Regions from separate parts of the Lysinibacillus sp. FSL R5-0849 genome, predicted to be linked through region 2. Evidence: riboswitches for the same ligand, from Rfam matches in the RefSeq annotation. Region 2 holds a riboswitch; each other region holds the start of a gene.
What was found. A riboswitch is a leader RNA that binds a small molecule or an ion and turns the genes downstream of it on or off. The one in region 2 is predicted to bind lysine.

Region 1 (4,293 bases), 1.2 Mb from region 2:
CACCTTGTGTGAAACAAATTGATGGTCATGTTTACCAGGAAATGATTGAGGATATGACGAAGTTTCTTAACGGCGGTGTGGAGGCAGTCAAAAAGGAGCTTGAAATAAAAATGCTTGCGGCTGCCGAAAACTTAGAGTTTGAACGAGCTAAGGAGTTTCGTGATCAAATCGCCCATATTGATACAGTTATGCAGAAGCAAAAAATAGTATCAAGTGACACTACTAACCGTGATATCTTTGGCTATGCTGTGGAAAAAGGATGGATGTGTGTTCAGGTTTTCTTCGTTCGGCAAGGTAAACTGATCGAGCGAGATGTTTCTATTTTCCCGATCTATCAAGACGCAGAGGAAGAGTTCCTAACATTTGTGGGACGGTTTTATGAAAAACCAGAACATATTAAGCCAAAAGAAGTTTTTATTCCACAAGCAATTGATGGTGCCATTTTAACGGAATTGTTAGGTATCAAAGTTCTTACGCCAAAACGAGGTCAAAAAAAGGAGTTGGTAGATTTAGCGACGAAAAATGCTGAAATTGCAGTGTCCGCTAAATTCCAACTTATTGAACGACAGGAAGAACGTACTATTGGTGCATGCGAGGCACTTGGTGATGCAATGGGCATAACGACACCATTACGAATTGAAGCTTTTGATAATAGTCATATGCATGGAACAGACGCCGTATCTGCAATGGTTGTTTTTATTGATGGCAAACCCGCCAAAAAGGAATATCGCAAATATAAAACCCGTACAGCAGCCAAGCATGATGATTATGGTGCTATGCAAGAGGTAATCCGTCGACGCTATATTCGTGTTTTGAAGGAAGGTCTTCCATTACCAGATTTAGTGCTAATTGATGGTGGTAAAGGTCAAATGGAAGTTGCGCGTGAAGTATTAGAGGATGAATTAGGACTAGTTATACCTATTGCTGGTTTAGCAAAGGATGACAAGCATAATACATCCCAGCTATTGTTTGGTGATCCGCCAGAGGTCATTGCCTTAAAACGTACAAGTGACGGTTTTTATTTATTACAACGAATACAAGATGAAGTCCATCGTTTTGCGATTACCTTCTTGCGTCAACAGCATGAAAAGCATGCTATACAGTCTGTTCTGGATCAAATCGAAGGTGTCGGTCCAAAACGAAAACAGCAGTTACTGAAACACTTTGGTTCCGTGAAGAAAATACGGGAGGCTAGTGAGCTAGCTTTACAGGAAGCTGGGATGCCAGCTAATTTAGCAAATCATATTTATGCCTATTTTCAGCAGGAGACATTGTCAAAGGAATAGACATATGCTAAGGTTGTAAATAACATTATGATCCAATGTTATTAGCCCACTTGCTATATGAGGGCGGAAAAATTTAATATAATCACTTTTAAGGTGATGATAGAGGTGCAAGATTCAAAAGTAGCGCAAAAGAGGATGAACAAATCCTAAGACATTGCGTGAAAGGGGACCTTGCCGAAGTACAGCATTGTTGTTTCCGCTGTTGTACTGGTTTTGCATTTAAAAAATGTAAGACTGTCGATTCTAAACGTTTCGGAGAGCTATCACACATGCGCAAGTTTCGTTATTGTACATGTTATAGGCAGCTTTCACGTTTTGTGAAGGCTGCCTTTTTAGTTTTCTAGAGGCTGTTTTACACCTCATTTTAGGTGAATTACATGACTGGAAAGGAGAACAAAAGAAATGTCTAGAATAGTAATGAAATTTGGAGGGGCTGCTTTAGCATCGCCCGAACAAATTCAAGAGGCTGCACGAAAAGCAATTGCTGAAAGAGATAGAGGATTCGATGTGGTAGTAGTAGTTGGTGCGATGAGACAAACGATACAGGATGTGAAAATGAGCGTACTTCATTTCACGGATGATGTGTCAAAACGTGAATTAGATGCAGTTGTATCTTCATGCTCTCAGTTATCAAGCTCCGTATTTGCCATTGCAATACAAGAAGCTGGCTATAATGCGGTGTCACTAACAGGCTGGCAGGCTGGCATTTCCACGGATCATATGCATAGTCATGCAAGGATCAATCATATCGATGTTAGCCGTATTGATGAACATTTGCTGCAAGGACAAATCGTCGTTATTGCTGGAGATCAAGGCATTGACAATGACCAAAATATAACAACGCTTGGGAAAGGTGGAACCGAAACGACAGCCGTTGCACTTGCTGTTGCATTAGATGCTGATCGGACAGACATTTACACGAATGTTGATGGTGTGTATACAGCAGATCCACGCTTTGTTGTAAAGGCACAAAAACTACAGGAAATTTCCTATGATGAAATGTTAGAGATAGCACATTTAGGATCACACATCATTCATCCACGTGCAGTGGAGTTAGCTAAAAAGTTCCAAATGCCAGTGATCATACGCTCTAGTTTAGTGGAGTCAGTAGGTACTTTATTGAAGGAGGAAGTAGAGATGGAGAAAAATTTAGTAGTGCGTGGTGTTGCCTTTGAATCAGATGTTATTCGTTTAACAATTGGGTATGATGCTTATTCACATGCTTCATTAGCGGATATATTTTCAACTCTTGCTGAAAATCGCATCAACGTGGATATCATTGTTCAAGCAATCATTGATGGATTAAAACCAACTGTGTCCTTTTCGATTTTGAAAGAAGAATTTGCAGAAGCTTTACGTGTTTTAGAGGATAGTAAAGTATCACTTGGCTTTAGCTTTGCTGATTTCGAAATTGGATTGGCGAAAGTTTCGATAGTTGGCTCCGGTATGGTTTCGAATCCAGGTGTCGCTGCTCGCATGTTCGATCGTTTACGTCGTGAGAATATCCCTGTGAAGATGGTGAGCACCTCAGAAATTAAAGTGTCTGTTGTAGTACCACAGGATGAAATGATTCGTGCAGCAAATGCATTGCATGATGAATTTAATTTAGAGCAGGCTCTTTACATATAATAATAGAAGAAACAGCATTTTCTGTAATTGCCCGAAATAAAAGGAAGGATTGTCATCCCGTTTATTGAATGGGGAGACAATCCTTTTTTGTTACTCTGTTGGAATCGTATGCATAATTCGTTCCTTCACGTCCCATTTGACTGTAAACATAACGTAATGTTGCTTTTCACGTTTTTCATCATAACATTCTGTTAAATAGCCTTTAGCTAGCTGAATCTGTTCAGCTATAAATCCTGCTTCAAGTCTGAAGCTGCGTTGTTTGATTTGCAAGATTTCAGGGTCGTTTGTCAACTGGAAAATACGTCCGTCCTTCGATTCTTTCATTAGCTCTAATGTACCCCAACAGGCATCTGCGAAAAATGCGATTAGTTCGTCTTGACTTTTACATGGAAACTTGCGCGCAAGCTCTTTACCTGCCCAATAAAGGACATCATCCTCATGTTTACCGAGTATAGAAGATAGAATATGATCGCGAATGATCTCATAACCAAAGGATGAGATTGTAGGAGATGGAGTGTTTAACATTGTTATCCTTCTTTCTTAGAATTTTCTTATAATTTAACGTTAATAAAGTAATGGTAGATTTTTCGAGAAAAAACGACGCATTATGCACTAGATTAGTTCTTTAATAAGCTCTATGAAAAACTCCGAGTTGCCTTGACGCTCGTAGCTCTTGAGAGTACAATAAACATGTCATAATATTGTACCATGATGAAATACACAGTCAATGAAGTATCATTTACAAAATGATGACTTCTTTTGTTGTGCTATTTTAAGTACTAAGGGGGGTAACAGTCTTGTCGAAAGATCGAGAGTTTTTATGGCGTCGCTTACATTCTCTACTTGGGATCATTCCAGTAGGTCTGTTTTTAACGATGCACCTGTTCATTAACTTTACAGCAACAGGCGGGGCAGATAGTTATAACGATGCTACCGCAGTAATGGAAAAGATTCCATTCCTTATCCTAGTTGAATGGATTGTCATCTATATTCCATTGATGTTCCATGCATTTTATGGAGTGTTCATTGCATTCACTGCTTCACCAAACACAGGACGTTTCAGCACATACCGTAACTGGATGTTCTCATTACAACGTTTCACTGGTGTATTCCTAGTGATTTTCATTGCATGGCATATTTTCCAAACTCGTATTCAAAAAGCACTTGGAACACACGTTGATTACGACATGATGGCGAATATTGTTGCTAATCCATTCATGCTTGGGTTCTACATTGTTGGTATTTTATCAGCAACTTTCCACTTATCTAACGGTTTATGGGCATTCCTAGTAAGCTGGGGTATTGTACAATCTCCTCAGTCTCAAAAGATTGCTACTTACGTAACAAACATCATTTTCGTAATTCTAAGTGTAGTTGG
Region 2 (4,293 bases):
AAAGATGGAGAAGGTTTCGATCACGTACACATTGTTCGTGTAGAACAACTTTACCCATTCCCAAAAGAGCAAGTTGCTGGTATTATTGCTAAGTATCCTAATGCAAAAGAAATCGTATGGGTACAAGAAGAACCTAAAAACCAAGGCTCATGGAATTATGCACTAGAAACATTATATGAACTTGCAGAAGGTAAAAAGCTTCGCTATGTAGGTCGTCCTGCAATGAGCTCAACTTCTGAAGGGGATGCAGATTCTCATAAAGCAGCTCAATCATCACTTATTGAAGAAGCAGTTGCTGAGCCAGTAAAGGTTAAATAATAACATATAAATATTGATAGCTGGGCTACTTGCCCATAAGCAGTAGCCCTTTTATGTGCGTCATGCACGTTAATCAAAGGAGGAAATGAAAGTGGCTGAAATTAAAGTCCCTGAATTAGCAGAATCGATTACAGAAGGTAGTATCGCACAGTGGGTAAAAAAAGTGGGCGATCGCGTTGAAAAAGGTGAATTCATCGTTGAACTTGAAACAGATAAAGTAAACGCTGAAATCATTTCTGAAGAAGCAGGTGTATTAACACAAATTTTAGCTGAAGAAGGCGATACTGTACTAGTTGGTCAAGTTATTGCTATCGTAGAAGCAGGCGAAGGCGCAGCAGCTGCACCAGCAACGGCGGCTCCAGCTGAAGCAGCTCCAGCTCCAGCAGCGCCACAAGCGGCTCCTACAGCACCAGTTGCAGCAGCTCCTGTAGTAGAAGAAACTTCTGGTGAGCGTGTTATCGCATCTCCAGCGGCACGTCGACTTGCACGTGAAAAAGGCATCGACCTTGCAGCGGTATCTCCAGTAGATCCACAAGGCCGTGTTCGTGTACAAGATGTGTCAGCACATGGTACAGCACCAGCAGTACCAGCACCAGCACCAGTAGCAACTACAGGTGGCCCAGTTGTATTCACACCAGCTGCTAATTCTGACCGTGTAACAATTGAAAAAATGAGCCGTCGTCGTCAAACAATTGCAAAACGTTTATTAGAAGTTAAACAATCAACAGCAATGTTAACAACATTCAACGAAATTGACATGACAAACATCATGGCACTTCGTAAACGTAAACAAGAAGAGTTTGTTAAAGCAAACGACATCAAACTTGGTTTCATGTCATTCTTCACAAAAGCTGTTGTTGCAGCACTGAAAAAATACCCATACGTAAACGCTCAAATCGTTGGCGATGAATTACATTTAAATAACTTCTTTGATATCGGTATTGCAGTATCAACTGAAGAAGGTTTAGTAGTACCAGTTGTACGCGATGCAAACAGCAAAAACTTCGCAGAAATCGAAAAAGATATCGCTAGCTTAGCGACTAAAGCTCGTGAGAAAAAACTAGGCTTAAATGACATGGCTGGTGGATCATTCACAATCACAAACGGTGGTGTATTCGGTTCATTAATGTCAACACCAATTATGAACGGTACTCAAGCTGGTATTTTAGGTATGCACTCAATTGTTAACCGTCCAGTTGCAGTAAATGGTGAAGTTCAAATCCGTCCAATGATGTACGTAGCACTTTCTTATGATCACCGTATCATCGATGGAAAAGATTCTGTAGGATTCTTAAAAACAGTTAAAGAATTAATCGAAAATCCTGAAGATTTATTATTAAATTCATAAATCCTTTAAACCCTGTAAACTTTGTTTTACAGGGTTTTTTTCTTGGTTTTCTGTATCACTAAAGTCTTTAGTGATTTTGAAAATACGAAACTATTTTCTTAGTATAAAAACCATTGATAGTAAAAATTTGTGGTTTTCCGGCGGATATATTGACAAAAATACATAGATTAACAATGGATAGGTCAAGCATAATACCCTAATATTGTCATTAGTCAGAAAAATGCTAAAACTCTCTTGACGTACATACTAGTTTTATAGTAGTATCTAAATATCAATTAAATAAACAAACCTCACTAACCTATAACAGTGAGGTAGAGGCGCGGTATTTATTAGTTCATTGTTGAGTACAAGCAAACAAAGACGCAATGAAGAAGGAAATATCGCCGAAGTATAAAAGGAGCTCGTACTTTTATGCTGGGTCTGCAGTGAATAAGTGCAGGACTGTCCTAGTGAATTCAATTCCAGGTTTACTAGGTTGTGCTATCTCGGAAACATGGAATTATAGTGAGGATTTGGGCAACTGTCATAAAAGGTAAGACCTAAGTTCACAAAACTTAGGTCTTTTTTCGTACAGTTGTCTTATTTTTTTACAGAAAAGGGGAGTTTTTCATGAAAAGAAAATGGCTGTTAGTAATGATCTCTATCATGACGGCAATTGTGCTAGCTGCATGTGGCACTAGCGACAAAAAAGAAGGCAGTTCAGGAGAAGCTGGCGCAGATAAGGAAGACGGCGGCGGTGAATTCCGAATTGGAATGGAGGCTGGCTACCCACCATTCAACTGGACACAGCAAAATGATGCAAATGGTGCGGTGAAAATTGCAGATAATGCAGAATATGCAGGCGGCTATGATGTACAAATGGCGAAAAAAATCGCTGAAGGCTTAGGCAAAGAATTAGTGATCGTTAAAATGGAATGGGACGGCTTAGTACCAGCGCTACAATCAAATAAAATTGATGCAATTATCGCAGGCATGTCGCCAACAGAAGAACGTAAGAAAACAATTGATTTTACAGAAAACTACTATACTTCTGATTTTGTTATGGTTATTAAAAAAGGCAGCAAATATGAAGGGGTCAAATCCATTCAAGATTTCTCTGGAGCAAAAATTACATCACAACTTAATACATCCAACTACAATGTGATAGACCAAATCAAAGATGTTAATAAACAAACAGCAATGGAAAGCTTCCCAGCTATGCGTGTAGCTTTAGAGGCAGGCAAAATTGATGGCTATGTTGCAGAACGTCCAGAAGGTATTTCCGCAGCTGCTGCCAACGATAAATTCACATACGTAGCATTTGAAGAGGGCTTCGATACAGATCTTTCAAATACGTCAATTGCTGTAGGCTTACGTAAAGAAGATGCGAATCTTGATAAAATCAATGAAATTCTAAAAGGAATTTCTGAAGATGATCGCCAAGCGATTATGGAAGAAGCTATTTCTCAGCAACCAGCAGCACAATAAAAAAATGGCACGGACTATTGACTAGTCCGTGCACTATCATTTCATCATTATTAAAATGAGAACCTCTCTACATAATGATAATGTCCTAGCGAAATAAAACATAGACTAGTAGAAAGAGCTAGGGCACGAAAAAGATAGCAAGCAACATGACATTGTTAGGAGGAACATCATGAGTCTTGAATGGATACTTTCAATTATTGAAAACAACTGGCAAATGTTTTTACGAGGTGCGTATTATACGTTACTAATTTCGACTATAAGTACAATTATTGGTGCATTTATCGGATTTTTCATCGGAATTATGCATACGATTCCAGTTCGTAAAAAAGGTGTGAAATTTTATGGCTTAAAGCTTATTAATTTTATACTCACATGCTATGTTGAATTTTTCCGTGGTACACCAATGATTGTACAGGCTATGGTTGTCTACTATGGATTAGATATTGCATTTGGCATAGACATGCACTTTATTACAGCAGGGATTTTAGTCGTTTCTCTTAATACAGGTGCCTATATGGCAGAAATTGTTCGCGGTGGTATTGTATCAATTGATAATGGTCAATATGAGGCAGCATCGGCTATCGGTATGAATCACTTCCAGATCATGCTTCACGTAGTTTTACCACAAGTAGCGCGTAACGTACTACCTGCGACAGGCAACCAATTAATTATGAATATTAAAGATACAGCCGTATTAAACGTTATTGGAGTAACAGAATTATTCTTCCAAACAAAATCAATCTCTGGTAACAACTTCCGTTATTTTGAATCATTCTTTGTAGCTTGTATTCTTTACTTCATCATGACATTTACTGCATCACGTATTCTGCTATATGTTGAAAAACGATTAGATGGACCAGATGCTTATCAAAAAGAACAAAAAGAAGCAATTTAGGGGGACGCACAAATGGCAGTCATTAAAATTGAGCATTTAAGTAAATCATTTGGACGTAACCAAGTGTTAAAGGATGTTAATTTTCAAGTGGAAAAAGGGGAAGTCGTTTGTTTAATTGGTTCCTCTGGTTCTGGTAAATCCACTTTACTTCGTTGTATTAATTTATTAGAAACACCAAGTGGTGGGCAAATTATTTATCAAGGGGAGGACATCCTAGACGAAAAACACAATATCCAAGAATATCGAACACATCTAGGCATGGTAT
Region 3 (4,293 bases), 1.9 Mb from region 2:
AATGACTTTTAAAACTTCTAATCCATTAAGCTTAGGAATCATAATATCTAGGATGACTAAATCAAAGGTTTGATTTAAACAATATTGCAATGCCTCTTCACCATTATTGGCAGTGGTGACTTCGAAGCCTTCCAATAATAAAAAATTCGCTACCATTTCGCGAATAGCCTCATCATCTTCCACTAGTAAAATATGTTTTTGCATTTTCATGCACCTCTCTCTACTAGAAAGTCAAAAATCACACTTCCATATCTATAGTATACTACCATATATATGATATTAATTTAGTAATAATTTTAAAGGTCTCTATATAAAAAAAGCTGTTCCATCAACCATTATACAGCGGTTTATAGAACAGCTCTTCTATTTAATTTTCCACTTTTAAATCACAATCTTTAAGAGGAAGCATTTTTGTTTTATGTTTAATTTTGTACCCTAGCCATAGCAATAGGAACAGTGGAATACCAATATAGGAAACAAGGATACCATACCAATCGATTGTACCTCCGATAAACGCTGTGTAATTCTGTCCAATTACAACAATCATACAAATAGTAAAGGCGAATAGTGGACCGAATGGGTATAGCTTTGCTTTATACGGTAATAGCTTTGGATCTAAGCCCTGTGCCTCGAAAGCACGACGGAAACGATAATGACTAAATGCAATACCTAGCCAAGCAATAAAACCTGACATCCCAGAGGCATTTAATAGCCAGATATAAACAACCCCATCACCAAAGAATGATGCTAAAAACGCTACACAGCCTACAGCTAATGTTGCGATCAATGCATAAATCGGAATACCTCGACGACTTAGCTTTGCAAAGAATTTAGGAGCATGACCATCCACTGCTAATTGCCATAGCATACGTGAAGATGCATACAGTCCAGAATTACCTGCTGATAGCATAGCCGTTAAAATAATGGCATTCATTAAGGAGGCAGCAAAAGCAATACCTAAACGATCAAACACGAGAGTAAATGGAGATACAGCGATATCCTCCGATAATAAGCGTTCATCTGTGAATGGAATTAACATCCCTATAGCAGCAATAGCTAAAATATAAAATAAAATAATACGCCAAAACACCGATTTTACTGCCTTCGGTATATTTTTTCCAGGATCATCTGTTTCCCCTGCTGTTACCCCAAGTAGCTCTGTTCCTTGGAATGAAAATCCTGCTGCAAGGAAAATACCAAATGTAGCAAGGAAGCCACCATGGAATGGTCCATCACTAATAAAGAAATTTGTAAAACCTACAGGTGCCTGTCCACCTAAAATACCAAAAATCATTAATATGCTAATAATAATAAATACAATGACCGTAGCCACTTTAATCATCGCAAACCAATATTCACTTTCACCATAGCTCTTTACAGACAATAAATTAAATGTCAGTACAATTACAATAAATAATACTGTCCAAAGTGCTGATGAGCTATCTGGGAACCAATATTTCATAATTAATGACACTGCCGCAATTTCGGCTGCAATCGTAATTGCCCAGTTATACCAATAGTTCCAGCCTAGTGCAAAGCCTAGAGCGGGATCTACAAATTTTGTCGCATACGTACTAAAAGAACCCGAGGATGGCATATAGGCAGCCATTTCCCCTAAACTTGTCATTAAAAAATATACCATAATACCGATTAAGGCATAGGCAAGCAATGCGCCTCCCGGTCCTGCTTGTGCAATGGCACCACCACTGGCTAAAAATAGCCCTGTACCAATTGTACCGCCTAAAGAAATCATTGTGATATGACGGCTTTTTAATTCTTTTTTCAGCTTCGGTGCATTATGGCCGAGCTGATTTACTTTTATTTCACTCACGATATAGCTTCCTTCCTATTTATGAGGCAAAAAAATGCCATCACATGAACAATGTGATGGCTAAGTTAATCCTCAGTTTTTCCTAAACGATAGCTCAACACGTTGTACAAACGTGACAGTTCTGTTCCTTTCGGAGACAGCCCCAGCATGAGGTTTTCAAGTCCCCTCACACTTCGGCAATATTTCCTTTCAGCTAATCTCTTCAATGCTTGTCATTTCAATAAGCTTACTTATAAATATCGCGACCTCTACCTCATTACAAACATGAGGCATATAATTATTAAATTTATGATATTTACTATACTAACATAAGACCTAAGACATTTCAATATAACCATTAATGTTTTGTATTTTGTGAATTTTCCACTATTTTTAATAGTGTAATAAAGTGTTATAGTAGTTCAATTAGAATGGTAATAACGGGGGGAATAATTTTGACTTTACATGATCATTCCGCCAGCTACACGAATAGAAAAATTAGCTGGAAGGGAACAACCTTATTATTAGTTTTTGGAATAATATTTATAGCGTCTACATTACGAATGCCACTAACTGTTGTGGGTCCAATTGTATCCTTTATCCGTGACGATCTTGGTATTTCCAATGTTCTAGCCGGTTTTTTGACAACTATTCCATTGCTTGCTTTTGCCACTATATCACCATTCGCACCAGTTGTAGCACGAAAACTTGGGCTTGAGCTAACCTTATTTTTATCCACGATTTTATTGGCCTTAGGAATTGTACTACGCTCCCTCGGTACAACAGGGTTACTTGTATTTGGCACAGTGCTCATTGGCGTAGCCATATCATTTGGAAATGTGTTGATTCCAGGTTTATTAAAATTAAAATTTCCATACCATGTAGGGTTACTAATGGCATTTTTTACTATGTCGATGAACTTAACGGCTGGACTTGGAGCAGGTATTAGTTATCCAATAGCTAATTCTTCACTAGGTTGGCAGGGAGCATTGGCTGTGGCGCTTATATTAGTCGTATTAACGATTTTAATTTGGATACCTCAATTGAAATTGAATAAGCCAGAACCAGCTACTACGGCCAAAAAAACAGGTAAACCCCTTTGGAAATCACCTGTTACATGGGCAGTAACAGGTGCAATGGGCTTACAATCTTTATTATTTTATACGACAGCAGCTTGGATTCCTGAAATTTATATTGCGCAGGGATTGGCTCCTGATAAAGCTGGTTGGATGTTTTCCATTATGCAATTCTCACAAGTCCCCATGGCATTGGCTGTCCCCATTATTGCTGGTAAAATGACTTCACAAAGACCACTTGTCCTTATGTTTACATCGTTCTATTTAGTAGGATTTGTCGGCGTTGTAATGGAATGGACAACGTTGGGGATATTATGGATGATCCTTCTAGGTTTAGCAGGTGGAGCTTCATTCGCATTAGCAATGATGTTCTTTACACTTCGCACACGTACAGCATTTGAAGCCGCTGATCTATCAGGGTTTGCACAATCATTGGGCTATTTATTCGCTGCCATTGGGCCGATTCTTTTCGGATACCTCCATGATTTATTTGGTGGTTGGAATATTGCCGGCTGGCTCTTTGTTGTTGTTGCTATGACACTCTTCTTATGTTCCATGCGAGCCTCTAAAGATGAATATGTCCATTAAATTTAAGCAGTTGGGGAAGTGATCTGACCCCATCTGCTTTTTGTCTATATCCATTTCTTTTTTTGATGTTTTAGTAAGGCTAGCAGTTCCTCAAGTTCCTCTGTTGTGCTCTTGGTATGTGCCTTAATAGCAGTAAAAACAGGGATTGCCTCTTGAAGGAGTAAAAAACTAAAATAATAATAGCCTAAAAAAGCTTCTGGTTCATAGCCTCTAGGTGTATCTTCCTCCCATTCCAGCTCATCATCCTCTTCATTTTCCACCCATAAATATTTCGTATCCAAAAGCTCTTGCATCGTTGAAACGTTATGTGTTGAATCTTGATAATCCTCAGTTATTGCATGAGCCACAGCTAAATAAAGCTCTATTTCTGCTAAGGAGACTTCCTTCACATTTTTACTTGAAAGCTTTTTTAAAAGAATAAGCAAAACCCATGGCGTCACCTGCCAAAGTGTTCCTTGATGTTCGATTAGTTCAGTCAGCTCTTGATATTGTTCCTGTTCAATTAGGCGAGGAATGTCTGTTCCTCTGCCATAAGGTGTCGTCAATTGTTGCCAAGGGATATTCGAAATATTTTGGTTCAACATCTTGAATTGCCTCTCTCCTAAAAAGGTACTTAGGAGCTGTTCGTTTATGAACAACTCCTTTAAAGTTAATAACATGGTTTCTGATAAAAATAATTGGGCGTATGGTAGGTATTTACATAAGGCTTATGGAATATATGAGTGGTCGCAGGGGAAAGTGGTGGGATTAACCATGTCCAGTTACCCGTAACTTCTCGCCCTGCTGATTCCTCAGCTTCCTCAAATAATTTAAACTGCT

Region 1: another riboswitch for lysine. It lies ahead of MKY80_RS16750 (aspartate kinase); the one in region 2 lies ahead of MKY80_RS10845 (transporter substrate-binding domain-containing protein).
Region 3: another riboswitch for lysine. It lies ahead of MKY80_RS01295 (amino acid permease); the one in region 2 lies ahead of MKY80_RS10845 (transporter substrate-binding domain-containing protein).

Annotation. Positions count from the first base shown of each region.
Region 1 is NZ_CP152004.1:3,403,787-3,408,079, reverse strand. Features, by position in the region: gene uvrC (excinuclease ABC subunit UvrC) at 1-1,286, shown strand, start outside; lysine riboswitch at 1,379-1,557, shown strand; gene MKY80_RS16750 (aspartate kinase) at 1,689-2,915, shown strand; gene MKY80_RS16745 (YslB family protein) at 3,006-3,440, opposite strand; gene MKY80_RS16740 (succinate dehydrogenase cytochrome b558 subunit) at 3,713-4,293, shown strand, end outside.
Region 2 is NZ_CP152004.1:2,207,860-2,212,152, forward strand. Features, by position in the region: gene MKY80_RS10835 (2-oxoglutarate dehydrogenase E1 component) at 1-318, shown strand, start outside; gene odhB (2-oxoglutarate dehydrogenase complex dihydrolipoyllysine-residue succinyltransferase) at 410-1,666, shown strand; lysine riboswitch at 1,971-2,157, shown strand; gene MKY80_RS10845 (transporter substrate-binding domain-containing protein) at 2,276-3,133, shown strand; gene MKY80_RS10850 (amino acid ABC transporter permease) at 3,303-4,028, shown strand; gene MKY80_RS10855 (amino acid ABC transporter ATP-binding protein) at 4,041-4,293, shown strand, end outside.
Region 3 is NZ_CP152004.1:263,786-268,078, reverse strand. Features, by position in the region: gene MKY80_RS01300 (response regulator transcription factor) at 1-204, opposite strand, end outside; gene MKY80_RS01295 (amino acid permease) at 368-1,831, opposite strand; lysine riboswitch at 1,914-2,090, opposite strand; gene MKY80_RS01290 (MFS transporter) at 2,242-3,474, shown strand; gene MKY80_RS01285 (hypothetical protein) at 3,519-4,058, opposite strand; gene MKY80_RS01280 (nitric oxide synthase oxygenase) at 4,124-4,293, opposite strand, start outside.